Regions from separate parts of the Telluria sp. B2 genome, predicted to be linked through region 1. Evidence: predicted binding sites of a transcription regulator. Region 1 holds the regulator's gene; the other holds the start of a gene.
The links. Region 1 encodes LexA, which represses DNA repair genes until DNA is damaged. Its sites were predicted from a motif close to ACTGTATNNNNATACAGT; they were not measured.
Positions count from the first base shown of each region.

Region 2: ACSUZJ_RS07055 (error-prone DNA polymerase) is a predicted target of LexA. The motif match lies at 3,293-3,310, and genes of this name have one in related genera.

Region 1 is NZ_CP196525.1:1,733,792-1,741,670, forward strand. Features, by position in the region: gene purF (amidophosphoribosyltransferase) at 1-536, shown strand, start outside; gene ACSUZJ_RS07745 (cystathionine gamma-synthase family protein) at 552-1,793, shown strand; gene ACSUZJ_RS07750 (tetratricopeptide repeat protein) at 1,890-2,633, shown strand; gene lexA (transcriptional repressor LexA) at 2,934-3,569, opposite strand; gene rpsF (30S ribosomal protein S6) at 3,801-4,187, shown strand; gene priB (primosomal replication protein N) at 4,231-4,524, shown strand; gene rpsR (30S ribosomal protein S18) at 4,567-4,857, shown strand; gene rplI (50S ribosomal protein L9) at 4,899-5,351, shown strand; gene ACSUZJ_RS07780 (replicative DNA helicase) at 5,482-6,867, shown strand; gene ACSUZJ_RS07785 (DUF47 domain-containing protein) at 6,945-7,571, shown strand; gene ACSUZJ_RS07790 (inorganic phosphate transporter) at 7,595-7,879, shown strand, end outside.
Region 2 is NZ_CP196525.1:1,575,836-1,583,714, forward strand. Features, by position in the region: gene metE (5-methyltetrahydropteroyltriglutamate--homocysteine S-methyltransferase) at 1-549, opposite strand, end outside; gene ACSUZJ_RS07040 (LysR family transcriptional regulator) at 645-1,571, shown strand; gene ACSUZJ_RS07045 (hypothetical protein) at 1,715-2,233, opposite strand; gene ACSUZJ_RS07050 (PhzF family phenazine biosynthesis protein) at 2,461-3,258, opposite strand; gene ACSUZJ_RS07055 (error-prone DNA polymerase) at 3,371-6,559, shown strand; gene ACSUZJ_RS07060 (hypothetical protein) at 6,691-7,879, shown strand, end outside.

The DNA.
Region 1 (7,879 bases):
TCGGCCGCACCTTCATTATGCCTGGCCAGGGGATGCGCAAGAAGTCGGTGCGCCAGAAGCTGAACGCCATCGGTTCCGAGTTCAAGGACAAGAATGTGCTGCTGGTCGACGACTCGATCGTGCGCGGCACCACCAGCCGCGAGATCGTGCAGATGGCGCGCGACGCCGGCGCCCGCAAGGTCTTCTTCGCCTCGGCCGCTCCGCCGGTGCTGTTTCCGAACGTCTACGGCATCGACATGCCGACCCGCGACGAGCTGATCGCCTATGGCCGCACCGTCGAGGAAGTCTGCAAGGAAATCACGGCCGACCGCCTCGTCTACCAGGACATCGACGCGCTCAAGCGCTCGATCTCGGACGTCAACCCGGCGCTGACCAACTTCGAGGCCTCCTGCTTCGACGGTGTCTACATTACCGGCGACGTCACGCCCGAGTACCTGGACAAGCTGGAAACCCATCGCCACAAGAGCTCGGGCAAGTCCTCGGAGGATGTGGTGCGCACCCAATTGAACCTGAACCCTCCGGTCGCCGCCGAATAAGTTTCCATACGCACCATGAGCGATACCAAACAATACGGATTCACCACCACGGTCCTGCACAACGACCGCCGCAAGGCGATCGAGCAGGGTTCGCTGCACAAGCCGGTCCACACCTCGGTCGCCTTCGGCTACGGCGATGCGCGCCAGCTCGCCTCGGTATTCCAGGGCAAGGAGCCGGGCTTCCGCTACGGCCGCCAGGGCAACCCGACGGTCGCCGCACTGGAAGACAAGGTCACGAAAATGGAAGACGGCGTCGCTACCCTGTGCTTCGGCACCGGCATGGCGGCCATCGGCGCGCTGTTCCAGGCGCTGCTGCGCGAGGGCGACCACATCGTCTCGTCTTCCTTCCTCTTCGGTAACACCAACAGCCTGTGGCAGACGGTGGCCGGGCAGGGCGTCGAGGTCTCTTTCGTCGACGCTACCGATGTCGCCAACGTCGCGGCCGCCCTGCAGCCGAACACACGCTTCGTGTTCGTGGAGACGATCGCCAATCCGCGCACCCAGGTCGCGGACCTTGCGCGCATCGGCGCCCTGTGCCGCGAGCGCGGCATCCTCTACGTGGTCGACAACACCATGACCACGCCCTGGCTGTTCCGCCCGAAAGCGGTGGGGGCCGGCCTGGTCGTCAATTCGCTCACCAAGTCGATCGCCGGCCACGGCATCGCCCTGGGCGGCGCCCTGACCGACACCGGCCTGTTCGACTGGAGCGCCTACCCGAACATCGCCGCCAACTTCCGCAAGCAGCCGCCGGCCGCCCAGGGCATGGCCCAGCTGCGCGCGAAAGCCCTGCGCGACTTCGGCGCTTCGCTCGGTCCGGAAGCGGCGCACCACATCGCGGTCGGCGCCGAAACCCTGGCGCTGCGGATGGAACGCACGACAGGCAATGCGCTGGCGCTGGCGCGCATGCTGGAGGCCGACGATCGGGTCGCCGCCGTCCACTATCCGGGCCTGCAGTCGCACCCGCAGCACGCCATCTCGAACGAACTGTTCCGCGCGGGCGGTTCGCTGCTGAGCTTCGAACTGAAGGACGGCATCGACTGCTTCGACTACCTGAACCGCCTGAAGCTGGCCATCCCCGCGAGCAACCTGGGCGATACCCGCACCCTGGTGATTCCAGTGGCGCACACGATCTTCTTCGAGATGGGGCCCGAGCGCCGCGCCAGCATGGGCATCGCCGAGTCCCTGATCCGGGTATCGGTGGGCATCGAAGACACCGAGGACCTGCTGGAAGACTTCCGGGCGGCGCTGGACGCCTGAAGCGCCGCATCGCCTGAATCGCTTGAATCGCCTGTTCCGCACGGCGGGGCGCCGTACGGAACATTCTCCCGAATCCCTGACTGACGACGCGACGACATGAAAAAGAATGCGCTGACACTTGCGGGCTCGATGCTGGCAGGCCTGCTGCTGGCGGGCCTGGCCAACGCGGGCGAACTGGAAGACGCCAAGGCCCTGTTCGAGCAGAAGAAGTATCCGGAAGCCATGAAGCTGTACACGAAGCTGGCAAATGCCGGCAACGTCGAGGCCCAGCAGCTGCTGGGCCAGATGTACTGGTACGGCGAAGCCGGCACGGTGGACGAGGCCAAGGCCACGATGTGGTTCCAGAAGGCGGCCGCCAAGGGCAACAAGGTCGCCGAAGCCTCGCTCGGCGTCATGCAGCAGCGGGTCGCGCGCCGCGCCGACATCGACTACTGGGTGTCGAAGTACGACGGCGAAGACCTGCGGTCCGGCAAGTTCCGCTGCCCCAAGCCGCGCGTGCCGGCGATCTCGAAGCAGACTGACGAGATCGAGCGGGTCTCGAACGCGATCAACAAGTGGCAGGACTGCTATAACGGCTTCGTGCAGAACCTGAACGCCGCCTCCCCGCTCGAAAACCGGATCCCGGCCGACATCGCCAAGCTGATGAACCTGGCGGAGATGCAGCAGGCGAAGAAGCACCTGGCCCAGGTCCAGGAAAACCTGTCGGAAGAAGCCAAGGTCGGCGCCAAGATGGTGCTGGCCGACGTGGCGGTCTGGCGCGGCGCGACCGAGGCGTATATCGCCGAGCACAATGCGATCGTGACCAAGGCGCCGAAGGACGAGTCGGTGCGAACGAAGTAAGGCCGTGTTGGAGTAAAAAAGGCCGCGTCAGCGGCCTTTGTTTTTCGTAGGGTGGACACCTGTGTCCACGCTGTAGGACGGATGAGCTGCCGCAAAGCGTCGCGTAGCCCCGGCCGCCAATCTGCCGGCAGAGCGCCCGGCCTGCTCGCCTTGTACCGCGTGGACACAGGTGTCCACCCTACAAAACCGGGGCCAGGGAATGAGCTGGCGATTCGCAGGCGTCGTACCGCGTGGGGTCGAGACCCCACCCTGCAAAATCAAAAAAGGCCGCATCAAGCGGCCTTTTCTTTCATCTGCGGCTCAGTGCCAGCTGCGCATCAAACCCACAGCCAGCCCCTCGAGGGCGAACTCGTCGTCCGGCTCGACGCGGATCACCTTGAAGTCCGGATTTTCCGGCAGCAGTTCGATCACGTCGCCGGTCTTGCGGTAGCGCTTGACGGTCACGTCTTCGCCCAGGCGGGCCACGACGATCTGGCCGTTCTTGGCGCTGTCGACCTTCTTGACCGCCAGGAAGTCGCCGTCCATGATGCCGGCGTCGCGCATCGACCAGCCGCGCACCTTCAGCAGGAAGTCGGGGCGGGCGCCGAACATGGCCGGGTCGACGTTGTAGGTTGCTTCCACGTGTTCCTGCGCGAGGATGGGCGAACCTGCCGCGACACGGCCGACCAGGGGCAGCGACATCAGCAGGGCAGGGGGAATGGCCGGGACGGCCGGCTCCGATGCCGCGCCGATCAGGCGAATCCCGCGCGAGGTGCCCGAGACGATCTCGATCGCGCCTTTGCGCGCGAGCGCCTGCAGGTGCTCCTCGGCCGCGTTGGCCGACTTGAAGCCCAATTCCTTCGCGATCTCGGCGCGGGTCGGCGGGAAGCCGGTGTTGTCGATCGCTTCCTTGATCAGGTTCAGGATCTGTTCTTGCCTTGCAGTGAGCTTGAGCATGGGTGTACCACTGGTTATCGATTCAGACTGTATTTTTGTACAGTGCTTCTGTAAATGCAAGGGAAATCGTTGTTTTCGCTGGAATTTCCGGACGGCTGCTGTCGCGAAAGGGGTACGCCGGCCGCCGATTGTGTTGCTGCCCGCTTCGGGTTATAATTGCAGGCTTTCCCTTCCCACACTCGTCTTGACGCCGAGGTGGGCATTTGTTTAAACGTCCTCAAGGAGTGTTGCATGCGTCATTATGAAATCGTTTTTATCGTCCACCCGGACCAAAGCGAGCAAGTCCCGGCGATGATCGAGCGTTACAAGACCACGGTGACCAGCCGCGGCGGTAACATCCATCGCGTGGAAGACTGGGGCCGTCGCCAGATGGCTTACCAGATCCAGAAGCTGCCGAAGGCACACTACATCTGCATGAACATCGAGTGCGACAACGAGACCCTGGTCGAGCTGGAAACCGCATTCAAGTTCAATGATGCCGTGCTGCGTCACCTGACCGTGAAGATGAAGAAGGCTGAAACCGCTCCGTCGCCAATGATGAAGTCGGTACAGCGCGAAGACGCAGCCAAGAGCCACCGCGCAGAAGCTCCGGCTGCTGCCCCGGCCGCCGCTGCCTAAGGTTTTTCGCCAGGATCGTGAACGGGCTCAGGCCCGCTGAGAAGTGAACCAGCTACAAGTCGTCGCCACCATCGCTGAACGCGACGTACTGCGCTATACCCCCGCCGGCGTGCCGGTCGTGTCCGCAATCCTGCTGCACAGTTCGCAGCAGGTCGAGGCAGGGGTGCCGAGGCTGGTCGAGTTCGAGATTGCCGCGTTCGCCGCGGGAGAGATTTCGGGCCGCTTCGCCAGCGCCGAGCTGGGCGCCGCCCACCAGTTCACGGGCTTCCTGGCCAGGAAGAACCGCAACAGCAAAGCCCTGGTGTTTCACATCATTGATTTCAGTGCTGCCGCTTAAATTACCCAGCGGCCCACCTTTTAGATATACAGGAGCCTCAAAATGGCATTCGGTAAAAAGTTCGACAAAAACAAAGCCAAAGAAAAACTGAAGCGCAAACAGCAGAACCCGCTGTTCAAGCGCAAGAAGTTCTGCCGCTTCACCGCCGCCGGCGTGGAACAGGTCGATTACAAAGACGTCGACACCCTGAAGGACTTCGTCCAGGAAAACGGCAAGATCATGCCGGCACGCCTGACCGGCACCAAGGCGCACTACCAGCGTCAAGTGGACACCGCGATCAAGCGCGCACGTTACCTGGCCCTGCTGCCGTACACCGACCTGCACAACGCTTAAGTCGCTACGGCAACGAGCACAAGTAAATACTGGAGAATAATATGCAAGTTATCCTGCTGGAAAAAGTCGTCAACGTCGGCAACCTGGGCGACGTCGTCAAGGTCAAGGACGGTTACGCACGTAACTTCCTGATCCCGCAAAAAATGGCCCGCCGCGCTACCCAGGCTGCTGTGGCCGAGTTCGAAGTCAAGCGCGCCGAACTGGAAAAAGCTGCTGCCGAGAAGCTGGCTGCTGCACAAGGCCAGGGCGACAAGCTGAACGGCATGACCATCACCATCGCTCAGAAAGCCGGCGTCGACGGCCGTCTGTTCGGTTCGGTCACCAACTTCGACATCGCCGAAGCCCTGACCAAGCAAGGTTTCGCCGTCGAAAAGGCGCAAGTGCGCATGCCGACCGGCCCGCTGAAGACCACCGGCGAACACCCGGTTGCGGTCGCTCTGCACACCGACGTCGTGGTGGATGTCACCATCGCTGTCGTGGGCGAAGCTGCCTAATCAAGTATTACCGCACAGCTCCTTTGGAGCTGTTGCAAAAAGGAAAAAGCCGGGCTTGCCCGGCTTTTTTTATGCTCAGAAACTCGCCAATTATTTCAGCCGTGTGACCGGAGAAGGTATAATGCCCGCCATGAATACCCCCGCAGATCCGCAAATCGAATCGCTGCGCATCCCCCCGCACTCCATCGAAGCAGAACAGTCCGTCATCGGCGGCCTGCTGCGCGATAACGCGGCCTGGGACCGTATTGCCGACTTCATGCACGCGGACGATTTCTATCGTTACGATCACCGCATCATCTTCGAACAGATGGTCCGCCTGATCAACAGCGGCAAGCCGGCCGACGTCATCACCGTCTACGAGGCGATGGTTTCCCTCGGCAAGGCGGAAGACGTGGGCGGCCTGCAGTACCTGAACGCGATGGCGCAGAACACGCCGTCGGCCGCCAACATCCGCCGTTACGCCGAGATCGTGCGCGACCGCGGCGTGCTGCGCAAGCTCATTACCGTTGCCGACGAAATCTCGGGCAATGCGTTCAATCCACAAGGCAAGGAAGTCAAGCAGATGCTTGACGAAGCCGAATCGAAGATCTTCGCCATCGCCGAGCAGGGCGCCCGCGGCGCCCAGGGCTGGAATCCGATCCAGCCGCTGCTGACCCAGGTCGTCGAGCGCATCGACGAACTGTATTCGCGCGAGAACCAGGGCGAGATCACCGGCGTGCCGACCGGCTTCATCGACCTCGATCGCATGACCTCGGGCCTGCAGCCGGGCGACCTCGTGATCGTCGCCGGCCGTCCATCGATGGGCAAGACCGCCTTCTCGGTCAACATCGGCGAGAACGTCGCGATCGAAGCGGGCCTGCCGGTCGCCGTGTTCTCGATGGAGATGGGCGGCGCCCAGCTGGCCATGCGTATGCTCGGCTCGGTGGGCCAGCTCGACCAGCACCGCCTGCGTACCGGCCGCCTGAACGACGAGGACTGGCCGCGCCTGACGCACGCCATCCAGAAGATGAACGATGCCCAGCTCTACATCGACGAGACGCCGGCGCTGAACCCGATCGAGATGCGCGCACGCGCGCGCCGCCTTGCCCGCCAATGTGGCAAGCTCGGCCTCATCATCGTCGACTACCTGCAGCTGATGCAGGGTAGCCAGCCGGGCGACAACCGCGCGGCCGAGATCTCCGAGATCTCGCGTTCGCTCAAGGGCCTGGCGAAAGAGCTGCATTGTCCGGTCATTGCACTGTCCCAGCTGAACCGCTCGCTGGAACAGCGGCCGAACAAGCGTCCCGTCATGTCCGACCTGCGCGAATCCGGCGCTATCGAACAGGATGCGGACGTGATCATCTTCCTGTACCGCGACGAGGTGTACAACCCCGACTCGCCGGACAAGGGAACCGCCGAAATCATCATCGGCAAGCAGCGTAACGGTCCGATCGGGGCCGTGCGACTGACCTGGATTGGCCAGTACACCAAGTTTGGCAACTACAGCGGTAACCTCGCCATCTACCAGGGCGACTAAGCCGATATTGCGCCGCTGCCGGCAACAGAAGCCGGAGCGGACCTCGCAGTCCCAAGAGTTTTACAACGGAGAGTTAAATGTTTGGACGCCTGATGCCCACTGAGGGCAAGTTTTTTGATCTGTTCAACCAGCACGCCGCATTGTGCGTGAAGGGTGCGCAGGAAATGGTTGGCCTGATGACCAACTTCGACGACCTGGAAAACCGCACCCACGCCGTGGAGAGCATCGAAAAACAGGCGGACAAGATCACCTACGCCACCGTCGACCTGCTGCACAAGACCTTCATCACCCCGCTCGACCGCGACGACATCCACAAGCTGATCACCCGCATGGATGACATCCTCGACATGATGGAAGACGCGGCCCAGACCATCTCGCTGTACGACCTGCACGCTGTGACGCCGGAAGCCAAGCGCCTGGCCGAGCTGTGCCTGGCCGCCTGCCAGAAGGTCCAGGAAGCCGTGGCCCTGCTGCACGACATGGGCAATGCCCAGAAGATCGTCGCCATCTGCGAAGAGATCGACCGTTTCGAGTCGGACGCCGACCACGTGATGCGCGCCGCCATGTCGAAACTGTTCCGCGACGAGCCGGACGTGCGCAACCTGATCAAGATGAAGGCGATCTACGAGATCCTCGAGACCGTCACCGACCGCTGCGAAGACGTTGCGAACATCATCGAAGGCATCATCGTCGAGAACGCTTAAGTCTCCTAACAATAAAAATAATTATGGAACATCTCACCATCAGCATTTACGTGCTGGGTCTGCTGGTGCTGCTGGCACTGGTATTCGACTTCATGAACGGCTTCCATGATTCGGCGAACGCGATTGCGACCGTCGTCTCGACCGGCGTGCTGAAGCCCCAATCCGCGGTCGCCATGGCCGCCTTCTTCAACTTCATGGCGATCTTCGTGGTCAGCATGAAGGTGGCGCAAACCATCGGCAAAGGCACCATCGATCCCCATGTGGTCGACCATTATGTGATTTTCGGGGCCCTGGTCGGGGCCATCGTC
Region 2 (7,879 bases), 160 kb from region 1:
CAGCCAGAGGAAGCTCAAGGGGCCGAGCAGCACGACCTTGGCCTTGTGGCCCAGCGCCTGCGCCTCGGCGACCTCGCCCAGCAGGCGTTCGGGCGCCAGCGCGAACCGCGTCGCGCGGTCGAACTCGGGGACCAGGTAGTGGTAGTTGGTGTCGAACCACTTGGTCATTTCCAGCGCCGGCTTGCCTTTGCCATGGGCGCCGCCGCAGCAGGCATCCGGGTGTTCGCCGGCGGCTTCGTTCGCAACGCCGCGCGCCAGCGTGAAGTAACGCGCCAGCGCGGATTCGTTCCCGCTGAAGCCGAAGCGCGCCGGCTCGCAGCCGAACAGCTGGATGTGGTTGGCGACGTGGTCGTAGTAGGCGAAGTCGCCGACGGTGACGAAGTCCAGCCCGGCATCAAGCTGCTGCTGCCAGTGACGCGCGCGCAGCTCGGCGCCAACGGCTTCCAGTTGCGCTTCGCCCGTTTCGCCGCGCCAGCAGGCTTCGAGGGCGAACTTCAGTTCGCGTTGCAGGCCGATGCGCGGATAGCCGAGAGTATGAATCCTGATCATGATGATTTCGTTTTGTATGAAAGATGCTATCGATTCTCGCGAGAACTCGTGCATAATTCAAACGAAAAAATTTTGAGAAAACGTGAAAAATATTCATGGCGACTTCCATCCTTGAGCTGCGCCACCTGCGCACCCTGCTGGCCCTGAAGGAGGCCGGCACCATCTCGCGCGCGGCGCAATTGCTGAACGTGACCCAGTCGGCGCTGTCGCACCAGGTGCTGGCGCTGGAGCGGCAATACGAGACCGGCCTGTTCGAGCGCAAGTCGGCGCCGGTCGCCTTTACCGCGGCCGGCCAGCGCCTACTGGCGCTGGCCGAGCAGGTCCTCCCCCTCGTCGGCGCGGCCGAGCGCGACCTGGCGCGCCTGGTCAGCAACGCCACCGGCAAGCTGCGCATCGCGGTCGAATGCCATACCTGCTTCGACTGGCTGATGCCCTCGATGGACGCGCTGCGCGCGCGCTGGCCCGAGGTCGAGCAGGACATCGTGTCCGGCTTCCAGGCCGATCCGATCGGCCTCCTGCACCAAGACCGCGCCGAGGTGGCGATCGTGTCGGAACTGGACGAGAGCGAGACCGGGGTCGACTTCCACCCGCTGTTCGAATTCGAGATGGTCGCGATCCTGCCGCTGAACCATCCCTACCTCGCCAAGCCCTACCTGACGGCCCAGGACTTCGCGACCCAGGCCCTGATTACTTACCCGGTGCCGGACGACATGCTCGACCTGGTGCGCCAGGTGCTGAAACCGGCCGGGGTCGAGCCGCCGCGCCGCACGACCGAGCTGACGGTGGGCATGCTGCAACTGGTGGCCAGCGGACGCGGGCTGGCCGCACTGCCGCTATGGGCGGTGAACGGCTACCTGGAGCGGGGCTATGTGGCGCGCCAGCGCATCGGGCCCGACGGCTTGACGGGGCGGCTGTATGCGGTGACGCCGAAGCGGCTGGCGGGCAATGCCTGTCTGCTCGACTTCGTGCAGGTGATGCGCGAGACGTCCTTGTTGTCGCTGCCGGGGATTAGTTTGTTGTAGCTTCCAGGGCGTCGTGTGGCGGCGCGTGCATGCTGGCGTGGGTTGGACGCGTGGACGGCGGGCGGGCCGCGGGATCGCAGAGATCAGGGTGGAGCCGTCCACCCTACGCCGGGCGCATAGGGTCTCCAGTGTGCCCCATGTGCTCAGGGAGCCGGTGGCCGACATGCGCGGCCGTAGGCGACCTCGTAAGGCTTGTCGAAACAACGGATGAAGCCGTCGACCACGTCGATGTTGGGCGGCCAGCGCATCTTCATCGTCTTGCCGCCTTTCATGGGCAATTCGACCAGGCCATCTTTCAGGGGCGGCATGCTTTTGTCGCCTGGGAAGGGAACGGTAGCGAGGCCTTGCCGGGCCTGCTCGAGTGCGGGACGGTCCTTGCGCAGGAAGGCGATGCTCGCATCGACATAGGCGTTCCATCCCGCCTTGTCCTTGTCCGCCGGCTTGCGCGACTTTTCCATCAACTCGATGGCCGCCTCGGATTGGCCGGCCATGGCGCGCAGCTGCGCCTCGTGCCAGTACAGGATGCCGGCTTCGTTGTTGTGCGCCTGGCGATAGTCGCGCAACAGGTCCGCTGCGGGCAGCTTGCAGCCCGGCCTATTGGCAAGCGCTCGCCAACCTCCGTCGAAGTCCTGGTCGAACCGGTCCTCGTCGAGGGCCAGCAAGCCGCTGCGATCATGCGCGCAGCTGGCGGACGGCGCGTTTTGTGGAGGGGCCGCGTTGGCGACGCAAGCCAGGAGCGTGCAGCCAAGGACAAGCAAGGGAAGAGGTCTGGTCATGTGAATGCAGGGGCAGCGGAAAGGTCCCACGGTAGCAAATAAAATCAAAAAGAAATCCGCACATTGTCACGGTGGGCCGAGCATGCATGCTCGGGAGCCGGGGCGATCGGATTTCATACCGCCTCCACCCGGTTCACCAGCCCGCCGACGAGGACGAATTCGCCCTCCAGCGCGGTGCGGATCAGGCAATTGCGCCCGGTGGCGCGGCCCTGGCGCAGGGTAAGGCCGTGGCCGAGCGCCAGGGTGAGCGCGCCGGCGGCCACGCCGGTGGCGCTGTCTTCCAGGTGGGGCTCGAGGTGGTTGAAGTTGCGGCCTTCGACCTCGCCGTCGCCCGTCCTGCACCAGACGTAGCAGCCGTTCACGCCCGCCTCCTTGCCCCAGACGTGGATCAGGGCCAGGTCCGGCGCCAGGGCATACAGCGTGTCCACGCTATCCACTTCCAGCAGCAGCTTCGGGCTGCCGACCGAGGCCAGGCGCGGGGCGCTTGCCAATACCAGGTCGGGCGCCGCCAGCAGGCGCTCGGGCAGGCCAGGGGCGATGTCCACCCGCGGCGGCGCCTGCCGCGCCAGGCGCACGAAGACATGCTCGCCATCGCGCGCGAGCAGCAGCGGCTGCCCCCTCATCGCCGTCTTCACCATGAGAGGCGCGTCACGTCCCTGCCGCTCGAACAGTACCTGCGCCGCCGCCAGCGTGGCGTGCAGGCAGAGCGGGCTGCGCGCGTGCGGGTAGACGAAGTCCAGCACGGCGGCTGTCTCCAGGTCGTCGCCCGGATCGACGAACACGCAGGTGAGATTGCGCTCGCGCGCCAGCGCCCGGCGCCATTCCGGGTTGCCGTTGCCGCCCTCGATGACGAGCGCCGGGTTGCCTTCGCCGGGGCGCTCGCCGAAACACACGAACTCATGAATACGCATTGCGGGTCCTTGCCAAAGTGGTCTCGTCAGTGATACTGTGTTTTTATACAGTACTTTTGTGCTGTTTGCACGTTTTAACTTTTCTCAAGCCTGTTTGCCAACCGACCGATCGATGCCTTCGCCAACCGACCCATCGATGCAGGGCCTGCCCGACTATGCCGAGCTGTTCTGCCTCTCGAATTTCTCCTTCCTGCAAGGCGCGTCGCATGCCGAGGAGCTGGTCGAACGGGCGGTGCGGCTGGGGTACGCGGCGCTGGCGCTGACCGACGAGTGCTCGCTGGCCGGCGTCGTGCGCGCCCATGCCGAGGCGAAGAAGGCGGCGTTGCCCTTCATCGTCGGCGCCCATTTCCACCTGAAGCAGCCCGACGGCAGTCCGGCGCTGTCGCTGATCCTGCTGGCCCGGAACCGCAATGGCTACGGCAACCTGTCCGAATTCATCACCCTGGGCCGCACGCGCAGCGAGAAGGGCACTTACTTCCTCACACCCGATGATATCGCCAGGCCGCAAGAGGCGCTGGCGCACCTGAAAGGCATGCCGGACTGCCTGGCGATCCTGCTGCCGGCTTATCCCGGCCACGACCAGGCCGGGGTGGACCGCCTGCACATCCAGGCGAAGTGGATGATGGAACAGTTTCCGGGCCGCGCCTGGATCGGTCTGACCCTGCTGCACCGCGCCTTCGACGAGGCGCACCGCCTCACGGTGGAAGAAGTAGGCTGGCAGCACGGCCTGCCGATCGTCGCGCTCGGCCACGTGACCATGCACGTGCGCTCGAGGAAGCCCCTGCAGGACACGCTCACCGCCACGCGCCTGGGTAAACCCGTGGCCGAATGCGGCTATGGCCTGGCGCAGAACGCCGAGCAGCACCTGCGCGCGCGCCTGCGCCTGGCGAACATCTATTCGAAGGAAGCCCTGCGCGAGACCCTGCGCATCGCCGGCCTGTGCAGCTTTTCCCTCGACGAGCTGCGCTACGAATACCCGAACGAGGTGGTGCCGCCGGGCCAGACCGCGAGCAGCTTCCTGCGCGCCGAAACCTGGATCGGCGCGCACCGGCGCTTCCGCGAAGGCATTCCGGCGAAGGTGCAGGCCCAGATCGAGCACGAGCTGCAGCTCATCGCGGAAATGCAGTACGAGCACTACTTCCTGACCGTCTACGACATCGTGCGCTTCGCGCGCTCGCAGGACATCCTGTGCCAGGGCCGCGGCTCGGCCGCCAATTCGGCGGTGTGCTACTGCCTGGGCATCACCGAGGTCGATCCGGCGCGGGCCAACCTGCTGTTCGAACGCTTCATCTCGAAGGAACGCAACGAGCCGCCGGACATCGACGTCGACTTCGAGCACCAGCGGCGCGAAGAGGTCATCCAGTACATCTACGCCAAGTACGGCCGCACCCGCGCCGCGCTGGCGGCAGTGGTGATCAGCTACCGGCCGAAGAGCGCCCTGCGCGACAGCGGCCGCGCGCTCGGCATCGATCTGGCCATCATCGAGAAGGTCTGCAAGAACCATCACTGGTTCGACAGCAAGGCCGATCTCCTGAACCGCCTGAAGGAGTCGGGGCTCGATCCGGAAGCGCCGCTGTCGCGCCAGTGGGCCACCCTGGCGCAGCAGCTGTTGAATTTTCCGCGCCACCTGTCCCAGCACCCGGGCGGCTTCGTCATCGCCCAGGGAAAACTGTCGCGCCTGGTTCCGATCGAGAATGCGGCCATGCTTGACCGCAGCGTCATCCAGTGGGACAAGAACGACCTCGAGGAACTGGGCCTGATGAAGGTCGACGTGCTGGCGCTGGGCATGCTGTCGATGCTGCGCCGGGCCCTGGCCCTGGTCAGCCTGCGCCACGACATGGCCTTCGAGATGCAGGACATCCCGCCCGACGACGCGGCTACCTACGACATGATCTGCGCGGCCGATACGGTCGGCGTATTCCAGATCGAGTCGCGCGCGCAGATGAGCATGCTGCCGCGGATGAAGCCGCGCGTGTTCTACGACCTGGTCATCGAAGTGGCGGTGGTGCGCCCGGGCCCGATCCAGGGCGGCATGGTCCACCCGTATTTGCGGCGGCGCCAGGGCCTGGAACCGGTGGTCTACCCGAGCGAGGAGATGAAGGTCGCCCTGGAGCGCACGCTGGGGGTGCCGATCTTCCAGGAGCAGGTGATGCAGGTGGCGATCCTCGGCGCCGGCTTCACGCCGGGCGAGGCCGACCAGTTGCGCCGCGCGATGGCGGCCTGGAAGCGCAAGGGCGGGCTGGAGCAGTATTACGAGCGCATCGTGCGCGGCATGCTGGAACGCGGCTACGACCTGGCCTTCGCCGAGCAGATCTTCAGCCAGATCCAGGGCTTCGGCGAATACGGTTTTCCAGAGTCGCACGCGGCCAGCTTCGCGCTCTTGGCCTATGCCAGTTCCTGGATCAAGTGCCACGAGCCAGCAGCCTTCCTGTGCGCGCTGCTCAACAGCCAGCCGATGGGCTTCTACAGCCCTTCGCAACTGGTGCAGGACGCGCAGCGCCACGGCATCGAGGTGCGCCCGGTCGACGTCAACATCAGCGGCTGGGAATCCACCCTCGAGGAGCTGCACGACCGCAGCCGCCAGCCGGCGGTGCGCCTCGGCCTGTCGCTGCAGCGAGGCATGAGCCGTGAGGCCGCGATGCGCATCGAGGAAGCGCGCGCGATCCGCCCCTTCGAGAGCGTGGCCGACCTGGCGAGAAGGGCGGGCCTGGACCGGGGCGACCTGCAGGTGCTGGCCGGCGCCAACGCCCTGCGCTCGCTGGCCGGCCACCGGCGCGAGGCGCTGTGGCAGGCGGTGGGCGCGGTGCCGGACAGGGACCTGTTGCGTCCGACCTCGGTGGCCGAGGACATGCCCCTGCTTGCCGCGCCGTCGGAAGGCGACGAGATCGTCGGCGACTACCGCGCGCAGGGCCTGACCCTCGGCCGCCATCCGCTGGCGCTGCTGCGCAAGCAGTTGCTGGCGCAGCGCTTCATGCCCGCGTCCGTGCTGAACGAATACGCGGACGGACAACTGGCGCGCGGCTGCGGCATCGTCACCGTGCGCCAGCGCCCCGGCACGGCGAAGGGCGTGCTGTTCATCACGCTGGAAGACGAAACGGGAAACGTCAACGTCATCGTCTGGCCGGACCTGGTCGAGCAGCAGCGGCGCGAGGTGCTGGGGGCGAACCTGCTCGGCGTGTACGGCATCTGGCAGAGCCAGGGGCAGGGTGAGGATCAAGTGCGGCACCTGGTGGCCAAGCGGCTGGTGGACATGTCGCATCTGCTCGGGCGGCTGACGACGAACAGCCGGGATTTTTGCTGATGGGGTGGGCGCCGAACGGTTTCTGCAGCATGCCCCCACATGCCGGCTCACATCTCCTTACAAACCGCGCTAACGTGATTTTCAAAAGGCGCTAAGCTCTACCTTCGGAACGGAGAAGTGGGTAGCACATCATGAAGACGCAACTGCTTGAAGATATCGGTCAAAGCACGACATCATCCCTGACGCCTCCTAAAGCAGCCGGAACCGCGAAAGCAGCGAAAGAGGTGCAAGACCTTGCGCCTGCGGGAAACGCACAGCCTGCCAGGCCCCGCTCGGCCTCCGGCGTATGGCGGCAGAAGCCGTCGGGCGAGCCGCTCATTTCCATGGCGCAGCAGCCAGAAGAGCCGCCATCTCTGGAGTTGAACAAGGTATTCGAGGAAATCGCCGCCCTGGAGGCGCAGTTAATGCCTCCGGGGCAGCAGCACGAGCCTGGCAGTGCTGCGGCCGGGCCGGAGCACGCGCTTCCCGCTTCCCCAGCCGAGTTCCCGCGTCAGCCTGACATTCCCCTGGCCGAGTCCCTGCATCGGCCTGCCATTCCCCCAGCCGAGGCCAGGCCTGCCCCGGACCCGGCGCACAGTGCGGCCGCGCCGCAGGAACCCCGGTTCGACTTCACGCCACCCCCGCAGGTGCGACAGGCAGCCAATCCGTTCACGCCCGCCCCAACGCGGTCCAGGCAGCGCTATCTGGTCTGGACGGCATGCCTGCTTTCGGCTGCGCTGCTCATCCTGGGCGGCCGCTGGTTGTACCAGGAGCGCAACGATGCCAGGTCGCTCGCGCTCATCGCCGATGAAGCGAGGGCGCAGCCCCGGAGCGCCCGGGTCGATACTGCGGCGAAGCCGCCAGCGATGGCCGCGCAGGGGACCGCGCCGGAACCAGAGGAGGCTGCGCGCGTGGCGCCCGCCATGCCGGCGAGCCGTCCTTCGCCTGCCGTGCCGCCCCTGGTGATGCTGGAACCCGAGCCGCCCGCCGCCAGGCCGCCTGAACAGCCATCCCCGTCGGCGAGCCAGACGGTGCCTCCGGTGACGCCGCCGCCTGAACTTGCCAAGGAACAAGGAGCCGCTGCCCCATCGCCGAAGCCGTCAAGCCGAACGGCGCGCGCGCGGTCCGACGCAGTAGCCAGGCCGGCAAAGGAAAAGGCCAAACGCGAGCCGCCCCGCCAGCTTGCACGCGCATCCGCCCCTGCGAAAGAAAGACCGCCGGCGCGGGATACCTCGATGGCGGCAACGCTGAAGGCCTGCAGGGAACATGGATACCATGCGACGCAATGCATCAAGCAGGATTGCAGCGTGACCCAGTATGGCTTCGTTTGCCGGGGGCAGT